2 regions of the Enterobacter chengduensis genome follow, and region 2 is predicted to be linked to the other one. Evidence: predicted binding sites of a transcription regulator. Region 2 holds the regulator's gene; the other holds the start of a gene.
The links. The regulator LexA, encoded in region 2, represses DNA repair genes until DNA is damaged. The targets are predictions, from matches to a motif close to TNCTGTATGTACATACAGNA.
Positions count from the first base shown of each region.

Region 1: metR (HTH-type transcriptional regulator MetR) is a predicted target of LexA. The motif match lies at 5,078-5,097, and genes of this name have one in related genera.

Region 1 covers NZ_CP043318.1:4,851,074-4,858,967, forward strand. The annotation lists gene rmuC (DNA recombination protein RmuC) at 1-705, opposite strand, end outside; gene udp (uridine phosphorylase) at 846-1,607, opposite strand; gene FY206_RS23480 (dienelactone hydrolase family protein) at 1,863-2,669, shown strand; gene metE (5-methyltetrahydropteroyltriglutamate--homocysteine S-methyltransferase) at 2,751-5,012, opposite strand; gene metR (HTH-type transcriptional regulator MetR) at 5,129-6,082, shown strand; gene FY206_RS23495 (carboxylate/amino acid/amine transporter) at 5,970-6,869, opposite strand; gene yigL (sugar/pyridoxal phosphate phosphatase YigL) at 6,952-7,752, opposite strand; gene pldB (lysophospholipase L2) at 7,784-7,894, opposite strand, start outside.
Region 2 covers NZ_CP043318.1:328,620-336,513, forward strand. The annotation lists gene plsB (glycerol-3-phosphate 1-O-acyltransferase PlsB) at 1-1,966, opposite strand, end outside; gene FY206_RS01560 (diacylglycerol kinase) at 2,121-2,489, shown strand; gene lexA (transcriptional repressor LexA) at 2,598-3,206, shown strand; gene dinF (MATE family efflux transporter DinF) at 3,270-4,607, shown strand; gene FY206_RS01575 (CsbD family protein) at 4,728-4,937, shown strand; gene zur (zinc uptake transcriptional repressor Zur) at 4,985-5,497, opposite strand; gene FY206_RS01585 (cupin domain-containing protein) at 5,613-6,101, shown strand; gene FY206_RS01590 (conjugal transfer protein TraF) at 6,274-7,521, shown strand; gene dusA (tRNA dihydrouridine(20/20a) synthase DusA) at 7,604-7,894, shown strand, end outside.

The DNA of each region.
Region 1 (7,894 bases), 590 kb from region 2:
GGCATCGTTTTCGATACTTACCTGCGTTTCATATTCGTACCCTTCCCGCAGACCAGAGGCCTCCAGCACGCGGGTCAGCACCACTTCTCCCCAGTTGCCCTGGGTTTTGTTATCCCCCTTCAGCGCGCGGGTCAGGTTGACCGCTTCCTGCGCCATTTGGGCATTCAGCTGCTGAAGATTGCGAATCTCATGCGCCAGCGTGTGCCGCTCGCGGGCTTCCTGACCAAAGCTGTCCTGCACCTGACGACGAAAACCGTCCAGCTGTTCACGCAGCGGCGTCAGCAGGCTGTTCAGGCTCTGGCGGTTCTGTTCATCAACGCGGCGGTTGCTGTGCTCAAAAATTCGGTTGGCGAGGTTCTCAAACTGTTCGCTGAGGCGCTGCTCGCTGTTGATCATCTGGCGGATTTTATCTTCCGCATGCAGCTGGGTGGATTCCAGGCGGGTGGTCACTTCGCGGAGATCGGCCTCCAGCGACGTGTTGATATCACGCAGGTTGCGCAGCTCGTTGTTGAGCAGTTCACACTCGTCGCGCCAGTGCTCGCTCAGGGCAAGCTGCTGTTTTGTCGCGCTTAAGTCGGCGACGATCTCTTCACGTTCAGCCAGCCGATCGGCCTTCTGCTGCGCGTGCTGGTAGCTGGACATCAGCCAGCCTATCGCCACGCCCGCCAGCGCAATCACCGCATAAATCAGGATTGAGATATCCACAATGCCCCCTGCATCAACGTATTACCCGCACAAAATAGAATTGTGCTGTATAAACGTCCAGTTTGAAAGGGTTTTCCTGCGAGGCGCTACGCAAAAAATAAAGGCCGAACGCGTCGGCCTTTGATTTCGAAAGGAGAGGACTAGATCAGGCGACGCGCGGCTTCTACCACGATTTTCACGGCATGGCTTTCGGTCTGCTTCATCGTTTCGGCGTTCGGGATTTCCTGCTGGGTACGGTTGACGATAACGCCCGCCACCATACCGGCACGCAGACCCTGGCTTGCGCACATGGTCAGCAGCGTGGCGGATTCCATTTCGTAGTTCATTACGCCCATGGACTGCCACTCTTCCATTGAGCCCTTGAAGCGGCTTACCACGCGGCCTGAGAAGGTGTCGTAACGCTCCTGGCCCGGATAGAAGGTGTCGGACGACGCGGTTACGCCTACGTGAGTGGTTGCGCCCACCGATTTCGCGGCTTCAACCAGCGCGGTGGTGCATTCGAAATCCGCCACTGCCGGGAATTCCATCGGTGCAAAGTGCAGGCTTGCCCCGTCCAGACGGACTGATGCGGTCGTGACCAGCACGTCGCCCACGTTGATGTGCGGCTGGATCGCGCCGGTGGTACCGATACGCAGGAAAGTACGAATGCCCAGCTGCGCCAGCTCTTCAACAGCAATAGAGGTAGACGGACCGCCGATACCGGTAGAGCACACGATCACCGCTTTGCCATCCAGCTCTGCACGCCAGGTGGTGAACTCACGATGGGCAGCCAGCTTGACCGGCTTATCCATCAGCGCGGCGATCTTTTCCACACGCTCAGGGTCGCCAGGGACGATCGCGAGCGTAGCCCCTTGTAAATCGTTTTTGGTGAGGCCGAGATGAAAAACATCAGACTTAGACATAGGTGACTCCTCTGTGGGTCGGTTAGTCAGAAGAAGTAAAACGGTACTTTACAGAAGCAGTAAGCATATTTTCGTGACGCACCTCACCATGAATGAAAATGGTTACATTGAATTTCCATAAAAAAGTGATTTACATCACATTAACAAGTTATATCGCCAGGTGCTGCACAAAAGATAGACCGTTTAAGGCACTGTGAGTTGTTAACCTGGTGTCTATATTTACCTTTGCGCTAACTCATTGGTACGGAGAATGCCATGACTGAAAAAACCGGTTTTGCACCTGCTGCGGCCCCGCTTGCTTCAACCATCGTTTCAACCTCAGAAGAGGCCATCACGGCGGGCGAGACCTCCATTCCCTCGCAGGGGGAGAATATGCCTGCTTATCACGCGCGGCCAAAATCGGCAGAGGGTCCGCTGCCCATCGTGATCGTGGTTCAGGAAATTTTCGGCGTTCATGAACATATTCGCGACCTCTGTCGCCGTCTGGCGCTGGAAGGCTATCTGGCCGTTGCGCCAGAGCTCTACTTCCGTCAAGGCGATCCGAACGACTACAGCGATATTCCCACATTGCTTAGCAACCTGGTCAGCAAAGTCCCGGACGCGCAGGTGCTGGCCGATCTCGACCACGTCGCCAGCTGGGCGGCGCGCAACGGGGGCGACCCGCACCGTCTGCTGGTCACCGGTTTCTGCTGGGGTGGACGCATTAGCTGGCTGTATGCCGCGCACAATCCGCAGCTCAAAGCCGCTGTCGCCTGGTACGGCAAACTGGTGGGGGAGAAAACGCTGAATTCGCCGAAACATCCCGTGGATATCGCTACCGAGTTAAATGCCCCGGTGTTAGGCCTGTACGGCGCTCAGGACACAGGGATTTCGCTTGATTCGGTAGAGACCATGCGTCATGCGCTTCGTGCGGCAAATGCAAAGGCGGAGATCGTGGTGTATCCGGATGCCGGGCATGCGTTTAACGCCGACTATCGTCCGAGCTATCACGCGGAATCGGCCAAAGATGGCTGGCAGCGAATGCTGGCGTGGTTTAGCCAGTATGGCGGGAAGAAAGCATAAAAAAGCCCGGTGGCGGCTGCGCCTTACCGGGCCTTAAGGTAGGCCGGGTAAGCGTTAGCGCCACCCGGCAATCCAGCTCCACTACGCCTGACGCAAATTCTGCGCCGCCTTGACCATGTTGGCGAGCGCCGCACGCGTCTCCGGCCAGCCGCGGGTTTTCAGGCCGCAGTCCGGGTTCACCCACAGGCGCTCTGCCGGAATGCGCTGGGCGGCTTTTTTCAGCAGGGCCTCAATCCACTCCACGCTCGGCACGTTCGGAGAGTGAATGTCGTACACGCCCGGCCCGATCTCATTCGGGTAGTCGAACTCTTCAAACGACTCCAGCAGCTCCATGTCTGAACGCGAGGTCTCAATGGTGATCACGTCGGCGTCCAGCGCGGCTATGGAATCCATGATGTCGTTAAATTCGCAGTAACACATGTGGGTGTGGATCTGCGTGTCGTCCTTCGCCACCGATGCATTAATGCGGAACGCCTCTACGCCCCACTTCAGGTAGGCATCCCAGTCGCTGCGGCGCAGCGGCAGACCTTCGCGCAGCGCCGGTTCGTCAATCTGGATAATGCCAATGCCCGCCGCCTCCAGATCCGCCACCTCATCGCGCAGCGCCAGCGCGATCTGTTTGGCGATGGTTTCACGGGTCACGTCTTCGCGCGGGAACGACCAGCAGAGAATGGTCACCGGCCCGGTGAGCATGCCCTTAACCGGCTTGTCGGTCAGAGACTGGGCATATTTGGCCCACTCCACGGTGATCGCTTCCGGACGGCTGACGTCGCCGATCACCACCGGCGGCTTCACGCAGCGGGAGCCGTAGCTCTGCACCCAGCCGTTCTGGGTAAACACAAAGCCGTCAAGGTGCTCACCGAAGTATTCCACCATGTCGTTACGCTCGGCCTCACCGTGCACCAGCACGTCCAGACCTAAACGCTCCTGCTCGATAATCGCCTGCTTGATGTGCTCCGCAATGCCGGTACGGTAGTGATTCGCGTCCAGATTGCCCTTCTTGAAATCGAGACGCAGGCCGCGGATCTCCGTAGTCTGCGGGAAAGAGCCGATCGTCGTGGTCGGCCATGCAGGCAGGTTGAAGCGGGCGCGCTGGGCTTCCGCGCGCACCTCATACGGACTCTGGCGCTGGCTGTCCTGGGCGGTAATAGCCGCCAGACGTTTTTCCACCGCCGGGTTGTGCACGCGCGCCGAATGACGACGCGCTTGGATCGGGGCGCTCCATTCGACAATCGCCTCCGTGTCGCCGCTGTTCAGCGCGTCGCGCAGCAGTGCCAGCTCTTCGCATTTTTGCAGGGCGAAGGCAAACCAGCTTTTTACTTCGGGATCGAGGCGGGTCTCTACGCTGAGATCGAGCGGGCTGTGCAACAATGAACAGGACGAGGCCACCCACAGCTCACGTTTACCGACGATGTCTTTGATTTGTCCGTATTTCTCGGTGAGATCGGCACGCCAGACGTTACGACCGTTAATCAGCCCGGCCGAGAGCAGCCAGTCTGCGGGCAGACGCTTGTGCAGCTCCGCCACATCATCTTTACCGTGTACCAGGTCAACGTGCAGGCCCTGAACCGGCAGCGCGGTAATGGTGTTCAGGTTCGGCGTGACGCCTTCAAAATAGGTGGTCAGCAGCAGCTTCACCTGCCCGGTAAGCGCGTCATACGCCGGTTTGAAGGCATCGAGCCATTCCTGGGGCAGCTCAAGCACCAAAGCAGGTTCGTCGATTTGCACCCACTGAATGCCGCGCTTGCCCAGCTCAATCAGCACCTGCCTGTAGACCGGTAGAATGTCCTTCAGCAGGCTGAGGCGGTCAAACGGCTCGCCTTTGACCTTACCCAGCCACAGATACGTTACCGGCCCGAGCAGCACCGGCTTCACCTGGTGGCCCAGTGCCAGCGCTTCGTCCACCTCGTCCAGAAGCTGCGTCCAGGTCAGCCTGAACTGCTGGCCTTTTACGAACTCCGGCACCATATAGTGATAGTTGGTGTTAAACCACTTTGTCATTTCCGCCGCTGCCGCTGGCTCACCCGTTGGCGCGCGGCCACGGCCGATGCGGAACAGGGTATCGATATCTACCGATCCATCTTTGTTCTGATGACGAGCCGGCACGTTGCCCAGCAGCAGGCTGGTCGTCAGAACATGGTCGTACCAGGCGAAATCGCCCACCGGCAGCAGGTCAATGCCCGCCTGTTTTTGCTGATCCCAGTGACGGGCGCGCAGCTCTCGCCCCACCGCGAGCAGTTCTTCACGGGTGACGTTCCCCGCCCAGTAGCTTTCTTGCGCTTTTTTCAGCTCGCGACGCAGGCCAACGCGAGGGAAACCGAGAGTGTGATTGCGGATTGTCATGGTATGCCCCTTGTGGAAATTCGTTATTTAGACGTCCAGATGTTTACACATCTATAATTGGCAGGTACTGTATATTCCTCAAGCGCAAAATATTCACGGCGAAGTGAAGGACTTTCATGATCGAGATTAAACACCTGAAAACGCTACAAGCGTTGCGGAACTGCGGTTCTCTGGCGGCGGCGGCGGCCACGCTGCACCAGACCCAGTCCGCCCTTTCTCACCAGTTCAGCGATCTGGAACAGCGCCTCGGTTTCCGTCTTTTTGTGCGTAAGAGCCAGCCGCTACGCTTTACGCCGCAGGGTGAAATTCTGCTTCAGCTGGCGAATCAGGTCCTGCCGCAAATCGCCAGCGCGCTTCAAGCGTGTAACGAACCGCAGCAGACCAAACTGCGTATCGCCATTGAGTGCCACAGCTGTATTCAGTGGCTGACCCCCGCGCTTGAGAACTTCCGCCAGAAGTGGCCGCAGGTGGAGATGGACTTTAAATCCGGCGTCACGTTCGATCCGCAGCCCTCGCTGCAGCAGGGCGAGCTGGATCTGGTGATGACCTCTGACATCCTGCCGCGCAGCGGCCTGCACTATTCGCCGATGTTTGATTATGAAGTGCGCCTGGTGCTGGCGCCGGACCATCCGCTGGCGGCCAAAACGCGCATCACGCCGGAAGATCTTGCGACAGAAACGCTGCTGATTTATCCGGTTCAGCGCAGTCGCCTGGATATCTGGCGTCATTTTCTGCAGCCGGCAGGCATTAGCCCGCAGCTAAAAAGCGTGGATAACACCCTGCTGTTGATCCAGATGGTGGCGGCCAGAATGGGCATTGCGGCGCTGCCGCACTGGGTGGTGGAGAGCTTTGAACGCCAGGGCCTGGTGGTGACCAAAACCCTGGGTGAAGGACTGTGGAGCCGACTGTACGCCGCCGTGCGCGACGGCGAGCAGCGTCAGCCGATTACGGAGGCGTTTATTCGCTCAGCGCGGAACCACGCGTGCGACCACCTTCCGTTCGTGCGGAGCGCGGAGCGACCCAGCGGCGATGGACCCACAGTGAAGCCAGGATCACCGCTCCCCCAATAAGGAAGCTCGGCCAGTGCGGCTGTTGCTGCCAGATGGCGAGGTTAACCAGCAGCCCTGCCGGGACATGCACGTTGTTCATGATCCCGAGCGTACCGGCGTCGACCTGCGTCGCGCCGTAGTTCCACATGAAGTACCCCAGCCCGGACGCCACGACGCCCAGCCAGACCAGAACGCCCCACTGCACGCCGGTGGTCGGCAGCTTTTGCGGGTTCCCCAGCATAAACCACGCCGCCACCGCGACGATCGCCGCGCCCATATAGAACCACGCAAACGCGTTATGCTGCGGCATCGGGCGGGTTTCCATCAGGCGTTTGTAGCCCACCATACCGATGGCGAAACTGATGTTGGCGAGCTGGACGAACATCAAGCCGGTCCAGAAGTGATCGCTCACTTTGTCGTAGCGAATAATTGCCGCGCCAATCACCGCCAGCGCCGCGCTCAGGAGGTATCCCCCGCGCAGGCGGCGTCTGCTGAGCAGGTCGTAAATCAGCGTGATGTAGAGCGGCGTCAGCACGGTAAAGAGCAGAAATTCGGAGACGGACAGGTAGAGGTAGGCCCGGAAGCTGAACAGATACATGATGCCGAGCTGCATCGCCCCCACCAGCATATACAGCACAATCGTTTTCAGCGATTGTCCGCGCGTGCGCAGAAACGGCAGGAACACCAGCGCCGCCAGCCCCACGCGCATCAGCACCGAGAAGTAGCTGTCGACCGAGCCGGCAAGGTACTCGCCAATCAGGCTAAAGGAGAAGGCCCACAGGATAGTGGTGATAATGAGTAGCGCCACAATGCTTGTCTCTCAGAAAGAAGGACAGGCATTGTAGCGAACTCTTTAGTTGACAACTGAGCAATAAACAACCAAATGAAGATTATTCAAGGAACAGCTTGCGCAGATACTTCGGCACCGCGTTGTCAGCGTTGGAACCAATCACTTCCAGCTCCGGGTGCAGATCCTTCAGACGCTGATGCGCGTTCTGCATGATGCAGCCCTTGCCCGCCATGGAGAGCATTTCGGCATCGTTCATGCCGTCACCGAAGGCGATACAGTCTTTCAGCTCGAAGCCCAGACGTTTCGCAACCGCTTCCAGCGCGTGACCTTTGGAGACGCCACCCGCCATCACTTCCAGGCAGGTCAGGGTTGAGAAGCTCACGTTCACGCGATCGCCCCAGCGGGCGTTGATCGCCTGCTCCAGCGGGAGCAGCTCTTCGTGGCTGTCGCAGGTGAAGAACACCTTGCTGATCCCTTCCGGCTCCAGCAGGCCCGGCTCGTACAGGGAGTAGTTGAATACCGCTTCCTTGAAGAAACGCATTTCATCCGGGCGGTGGCGGTTCATAAACCAGTCGTCGTCGCGGTAAACGTTGGTGACGATAGCCGGGTTGTTATGCACCACGCCGAACAGATCGGCGGCAATATCGCGATCCAGGTTATGGGTAAAGATCAGGTTGCCGTCAGTATCATGCACGCGCGCACCGTTGGAGGTGATCATGTACGATTTGATCTCAAGATTATCGCGGATCTGCCCCACGTCGACGTGGTGACGGCCGGTGGCGAACACGAAGTTCACGCCGCGGGCGGTCAGAAGCTTCAGGGTCTCTTTCGCGTAAGGCGACAGGGTATGGTCGGGGGAAAGCAGCGTGCCATCTAAATCAGATGCAACAACCTGGTACATAGGGATTTCAACCTCTGGTGGAAAACAAGAATCAATTATGCCTGTTGAAAAATTCAACGATGGCGTTGAGCGCGACTGAGCGCATGGCGTCCTTTTCAAAAAGGATCTCATGGTACGCACCGTTAATGACCAGCGGTTTTCC
Region 2 (7,894 bases):
GCAGGAACAGCTCCGCTTTCAGCATCGGGTAAAGCGTCTCAACGTGACGCAATAGCTCCTGACGTGAAATACGGCGATGCTGGGTGATGATAGCCGCCATGAGCGACGGCAGCATCAGCATGTGGGTGATGTTGTTGCGGTAGTAGGTCATCAACACTGCCTGCTCGCGCGGCAGAATGATGATGTCGCCGATGGTGTCCTTTTCGACTTCAAACTTGTTCATCTGCAGCGCGTGATCGATAAGCTCGCTGGCGGTCGCAGAAGGCACGGTTGAGTCAACGGAATACGGCACGTTGCGCATCATGTCTAGGTAGCAATCCAGCTGCTCTGTAAGCTGTTCGCGGGTCAGCGAGCGCTGACGCGAAGCCAGCAGCGCCGTACAGCACAGGTTCATGGCGTTAGCCGCACCCGCGTTGTTAATGCGCACCATCAGTTCGGACGCAATGCCGTTGACCGTTGGTGTCAGCCAGGCAGGGCGAATCGCTTCGATAGGATCGATGGACTCGCGCCACTCCGGAACGTGATGGTTCAGGTACGTCATAAGCGGCATCGGTTCGCCGAAGTTTACGTAGCCCTGACCCAGGTTACGCAGCTTGCTCAGGCCGCGCAGCATCTGCGGCAGGCTCTCTTTCTCTTTGGTCGCCCCGCGTAGCTCTTTGGCGTAGGTGCCCACTTCCATTACGTGCTCATAGCCGATGTAAATAGGCACCAGCGTGATCGGACGGGTTCCGCCGCGCAGCATCGCCTGGATGGTCATCGACAGCGTGCCGGTCTTCGGATCGAGCAGACGTCCGGTGCGCGAGCGACCGCCCTCAACAAAGTACTCAACGGAATAGCCGCGGCTAAACAGCTCGCCCAGATACTCGCGGAACACGGTGGAGTAGAGCTTGTTGCCCTTGAAGGTACGACGGATAAAGAACGCGCCCAGGCGGCGGAAGATCGGGCCCGCTGGCCAGAAGTTCAGGTTGATACCGGCTGCGATGTGCGGCGGTACAAGCCCCTGGTGATAGAGCACGTATGAGAGAAGCAGGTAGTCCATGTGGCTGCGGTGGCAGGGGACATAGACAATCTCATGGCCATCATGCGCCAGCTGACGCACGCGCTCGGCGTTATGAACGTTGATGCCCTGGTAGAGGCGGTTCCACGTAAAGCCGAGAATACGATCGGACAGGCGAATCATCTCGTAAGAGAAGTTCGCGGCAATCTCTTCCATCAGCGCAATGGCGTTCTGCTGGGCTTTCTCATGCGAAATTTTCTTGCTGCGCGCTTCGTCTTCAACGGCGCGGGCAATCGCTTTGGAGGCCAACAGCTTGTTGAACAGATCCTGACGCGCCGGGAGGCGTGGTCCTACTGCCGCCAGGCGCTGACGGGCGAAGTGCATACGCGCTACGCGCGCCAGTTTTTGCGCGATGATTTTGTCGGTCCCGTGCTCGTCCGCCATGCGACGTAGCGAAACCGAAGGGGAGAAGCGCACAAAGCTGTCGCGCCCCAGCCAGGAGACCGCGAAGAACTTCTGGATGCCGTTAAGCATGCGCAGCGGCGGATTCTCTTCACCTTTTTCACGGCCCGGACGACGACCAAACATCACCGATACCGGCACCATCTGCACGTCCAGATCGGGGTTGCTGCGGTGCAGGTCGAGATAGTCATGGAACAGCTTGATGGACTCTTCTTTCGGCGTGTAATAGGTAAACACGCGCGGTCCACCGTGAATGAACACGTAGCGCGGCAGCAGCGTGCCGTCGACTTCCAGCGGTTCAAGCGGGTCAGGTAAATCATGCGCCAGACACTGGGCGCGAAGCGTCAGTAAGTCTGCCTTCGAGTTGTAAGGCAAAACGTACATAATAGGACGCGACGTATCGAGTCCCAATTCCAGCGCGGGTTCTGCTGGGATAGACTTGCTTTTTACCAGGATGCTTAATGGTAAATTAAGTAATTTGTAGTAAATTCGTGGCCAGCCGGACATAAACGATGTAAAGCCTCTGGTTAATAATGCAATTGCGGCGCAAGGATAACAGAAAGCGCGCAAAATTTCTGTTGTTACCCGTCATACTTCAGGCTGTGGCGAAACGCGCTACAGTTCCTGTTACTGACGCTTTTTTTCTTAAAAGGTTCTTTTAATGGCCAATAATACCACTGGGTTAACGCGTATCATTAAAGCCGCCGGCTATTCATGGAAAGGTTTCCGTGCCGCGTGGATCAACGAAGCCGCCTTTCGCCAGGAGGGCGTCGCCGCTATCATCGCGGTGATCATCGCCTGTTTCCTTGATGTAGATGCCGTTACCCGCGTGCTTCTCATCGGTTCCGTACTTCTGGTGATGATAGTGGAAATTCTCAATAGCGCTATTGAGGCCGTGGTCGACCGTATCGGCTCTGACTTCCACGAACTTTCCGGCCGCGCGAAGGATATGGGTTCTGCCGCTGTGCTGCTGGCGATTATCACTGCTGCCATTACCTGGGTCACGCTGCTTTGGTCACATTTCCGATGAGCCTCGAGGAATAATTAAGTCCCTGGTTTTTTGTGCAGTTTTTGATTCCAAAATCACCTTTGACTGTATATACTCACAGCATAACTGTATATACACCCAGGGGGCGGAATGAAAGCGTTAACGACCAGGCAGCAAGAGGTGTTTGATCTCATTCGGGATCATATCGGCCAGACGGGTATGCCACCCACGCGTGCGGAAATCGCGCAGCGTCTGGGTTTCCGTTCTCCAAATGCTGCCGAAGAACACCTGAAAGCGCTGGCGCGTAAGGGCGTGATTGAGATTGTCTCGGGCGCGTCACGCGGTATCCGCCTGCTGGTGGAAGAAGAGACCGGCATTCCGCTGATAGGCCGTGTTGCTGCCGGTGAGCCTTTACTGGCTCAGCAGCATATTGAAGGCCACTATCAGGTCGATCCTGGCATGTTCAAACCGAGCGCTGATTTTCTGCTGCGCGTCAGCGGCATGTCGATGAAAGACATCGGTATCCTCGATGGCGATCTGCTTGCAGTGCATAAAACTCAGGATGTGCGAAACGGCCAGGTGGTTGTGGCGCGTATCGATGACGAAGTGACCGTTAAGCGTCTGAAAAAACAGGGTAACAGCGTACAGTTGCTGCCTGAAAACAGCGAGTTCTCACCCATTTTGGTCGACCTCCGCGAACAGAACTTCTCTATCGAAGGACTGGCGGTTGGGGTCATTCGCAACGGTGAATGGCTGTAACCTCTTCCTGACAGGCTATGGCGCCGCTGTAGCCTGCTTCATTCCCCACTTCCGGTATTTTTCATGTCACTGCTGACGGCATCCGATAAGGCATTGTGGCGTCTTGCACTGCCGATGATTTTCTCCAATATTACCGTGCCTCTGCTTGGGCTGGTTGATACTGCCGTTATCGGCCATCTGGATTCACCAGTTTATCTTGGCGGCGTGGCGATTGGCGCGACGGCAACCAGCTTCCTGTTTATGCTGCTGCTCTTTTTGCGCATGAGCACCACCGGACTCACGGCGCAGGCGTATGGTGCGAAAGACCCGCTGCGTCTGGCGCGCGCGCTGGTCCAGCCGCTGATCCTTGCGCTTGGCGCGGGGACGTTAATCGTTTTATTGCGTGCGCCCCTCATCGACCTGGCGCTCCAGGTTGTTGGCGGCAGCGAGGCGGTGCTGACGCAGGCGCGACGTTTCCTCGAAATCCGCTGGCTCAGCGCCCCCGCCTCGCTGGCCAACCTGGTTCTGCTGGGGTGGCTGCTGGGCGTACAGTACGCCCGCGCCCCGGTGATTTTGCTGGTGGTGGGCAATCTGCTCAACATTGTGCTGGATGTCTGGCTGGTGATGGGCCTGCACATGAACGTGCAGGGCGCGGCGCTGGCGACGGCAATCGCCGAATACGGAACCTTTATTATTGGCCTGTGGATGGTCTGGCGGGTGCTGGCGATGCGCGGGATCTCCCTGGCGCTGCTCAAAACCGCATGGCGTGGCAATATCCGTAAGCTGCTGGCGCTTAACCGGGACATCATGCTGCGTTCGCTGCTGCTTCAGCTCTGTTTCGGTGCGCTAACCGTCTTTGGGGCCCGGCTAGGGCCAGAAATCGTCGCGGTCAACGCGGTACTGATGACGCTCTTGACCTTTACCGCCTACGCGCTGGACGGCTTTGCCTATGCGGTAGAAGCGCATTCCGGGCAGGCGTACGGCGCGCGGGAAAGCGGGCAGCTTCGGGACGTCTGGCGGGCAGCCTGCCGGCAGTCTGGGCTGGTGGCGCTGGCATTCGGCCTGGTTTACGCCTGCTTTGGCGAGCAGATTGTCGCGTCGCTTACGTCTCTCCCTGCGCTGCGCGAGCTGGCGAGCCACTATCTCATCTGGCAAGTCATTTTACCGGTGGTCGGCGTCTGGTGTTATCTGCTGGACGGCATGTTTATTGGCGCAACGCGCGGGGCGGAGATGCGTAACTGCATGGCCGTTGCGGCGGCAGGGTTTGGCCTGACGCTGCTGACGCTCCCCTGGCTGGGCAATCACGGTTTATGGCTGGCGCTTGCGGTGTTTCTCTCTCTGCGAGGCCTGTCGCTGGCCTTTATCTGGCATCGCCACTGGCAAAACAATACCTGGTTCTCCTCCCGCCACGATATATCGTGACGGTTAAAGATTCCGAATATGAAATTAACCGCCGAATCCTTAACTACAATAAATATCACGTCCAGCAGAAAAGAACGTAACGGACGTTACGACCCGACGCTTAACTAAGAGGACACGATGATGAATAAAGACGAAATCGGCGGCAACTGGAAGCAGTTCAAAGGTAAAGCGAAAGAAAAGTGGGGTAAGCTGACCGATGACGATATGACCGTCATTGAAGGTAAACGCGATCAGCTTGTCGGTAAAATTCAGGAACGTTACGGCTATGCGAAAGATCAGGCGGAAAACGAAGTCAAAGACTGGGAAACCCGTAACGACTACCGCTGGTAACGCGAAATAACCCACAGGGCGGCTCTAAGCCGCCTTTTCTTTTGCCGTTAACGCGGCTTTTTCTTCACCAGTATAGAGTGGTCATGTTGGCACGCATCCTGGTGCCGACAGGCTTCCACCTCAACACACGCTGAACACAACCCGTGTGCTTCAATCACATTATGCCGCAGGGCAAAGCCCATTCTTGCCGCCAGCGTATGCATAATGTCTTCCACGCCTTCCGCAGCTTCTTCTTTCACCACGCCACAACGGTCGCAGATAAACATAGCGGATGTGTGAGTGGGCTGATCGAAAAGATGACACAGCACGTAGCTGTTTGTGGACTCGACTTTGTGGACAAAACCCTGTTCCAGCAGGAAATCCAGCGCGCGATACACCGTGGGTGGTTTCGCCTGCGGCTCGCTTTCACGGAGCAGATCTAACAGGTCATAGGCGCTGATTGCACCCTGTTGCAGACTCATCAGGCGTAACACTTCAAGGCGCTGCGGAGTCAGGCGCACATTGCGTTGCGCGCACAGCTTTTCGGCCTGCGCTAACAGCTCTTTTGTGGACTTATCCATGTAGCACCCCGGATGTAATAGGACGGAAAACCCCCACTTTACCATGTTCTGGTAAAAACACCGAGATCCGCCAGTCTGTGCTATACCTGACCCATCGCAAACCGGGAGATTCATAATGAAAAGACCTGACTGTATTCGGCACTGGCGCGACGTGGAAGGCGCGGATGATTCGACCTATCCAGATAGCGATGAGCGGTTTTCTATCGGCGCACCGCTGGCTCGCAAGCTCGGGCTCGGGCGCATCGGCATTCATCATGAGCGGCTACCGCCCGGGCGCAGAACGTCCTACCCGCACGCGGAAAGCGATGAAGAAGAGTTCGTTTATGTGCTCGAAGGTTATCCGGAAGCGTGGATTAATGGCTATTTATGGAAACTTGAACCGGGCGATAGCGTGGGATTTCCTGCCGGAACGGGCGTCTGCCACACCTTTATCAATAACACGGACGACGAGGTGCGGTTGCTGGTCGTTGGCGAGGCCAGCAAGAAGCACAATCGCATCTACTATCCGCTTAACCCGGTCTATGCCGCCACCCGCGAGGATCGCTGGGTAGACCACCCACCCCAGTTTTTTGGACCGCATGATGGAAAACCTGGGAAAAAATAATTTCCTCTTCTATAAATATTGAGGGCCGTCACAAAATATAACAGGCCGTAAGGGAGTTTTACTTAGGGACAGAAATAGCGGGTCTTTTACTCCTTATTCACAGCAATAGTTCGTTCCTGTTTGGGTGATAACAGACAGGGGTTATTTCATAACAGACTATAACGGGCATACTGTGAAAAAAAATTTTAAATTTTCGGTGGTTAGCATCGCTGTTTCCTTGTTTATGGCAAATCAGGCGGGAGCAGCCAATACCTGGACAGAAGCGCGCAGTGATGCGATGGGGGGGACGGGCGTTGCGGCAGGAAGCTATGGCAGTGCAGTATTGATAAACCCGGCACTGCTGGCAAAGGCAAAGCCCGATGATGATGTCACGGTTATTCTGCCATCAATTGGCGCTCAGATTTCGGATAAGGACAATCTGCGCGATAAGATTGATGATATCAGCGACGATGTCAGCAAATATCGCAGCACGCTGGAAAGTATCAATCTTTTCGATCTCTTAAATCCCGCAAGCCAGGCCTCCAGGCAGGTCTCCGCAGCGGCGGGCGATCTTGCTAATCAACTAGCTTCGCTGAAAGGAAAAACCGCCAGCGGTAAAGCGGGCGCAGGGATCGCTGTCAGCATTCCTAATGACGTGTTATCCGTAGCATTCGTCGCAAAAGCGAATGCGCGTGCCCGCGTGAGTTCTTACATCGATCAGGGCGATATTGACACATTACGCGGTATTGAGGCCGTTCCAGCCACCGCGTTAGCGGCAAATCCGAATGATTTGAAGTCAAAAGGCTTTGGTCGCGCGGCGATCGTTTCGGACTATGGTGTGGCGGTGGCGCGTCAGTTCGACATTAGCGGCGTACCGGTCTCGGTCGGTATCACGCCTAAGCTGCAAAAAACCTGGCTCTATAACTATACGGTTTCCATCTACAACTTCGACAGCGGGGATATCAATAGTAGCCGCTATCGCAATGATGATACGGGCTTTAACGTCGATGCCGGTCTTGCTGCTGACTTTGGCGAGAGCTGGACTGTCGGTTTAACCGGAAAAAATCTCTTCTCCCGTGATATTGATACGAAGAAAGTGGATGGCGTGCGCGATACTTATCAAATCAGTCCTGTGGTGACCGCCGGTGCCGCCTGGCACAACGATCTCGTCACGCTGACCGCCGATGGCGATCTGACGGAAACCAAAGGCTTCAAGAGCGAAGATACGTCGCAGTATGTTGGCGTCGGTGCCGAGGTAACGCCGCTGAGCTGGCTGGCGGTGCGTGCAGGCTATCGCGCGGACGTGAAGGGGAACGACAGCAACGTCTTTACCGGCGGTGTTGGCTTCGCGCCGTTTAATACCGTGCATGTTGACCTGATGGGCCTGTACGGTGAAGACGAAACCTGGGGCGCCGGGGCTCAGCTGAGCATGACGTTCTAAAGTCTACCGGAGGCGCTGCGCCTCCGGCTTTTCTTTGTGCTATAGTAGCGCCCCTTTTCCACCGGATGCTTAAAACTTCGCCATGTCGTCAGAATCACAGACCGCTTTCCCTGCACACCGTTTCTCCATTGCGCCGATGCTCGACTGGACGGACAGACACTGCCGCTATTTCCTGCGCCAGCTCTCCCGCCATACGCTGCTCTACACCGAAATGGTGACTACGGGCGCAATCATCCACGGGAAGGGCGACTATCTGGCCTATAGCGAAGAGGAGCATCCGGTAGCCCTGCAGCTGGGCGGCAGCGATCCGGCCGCGCTGGCGCAGTGTGCGAAGCTGGCGGAAGCGCGCGGCTATGACGAGATTAACCTCAAC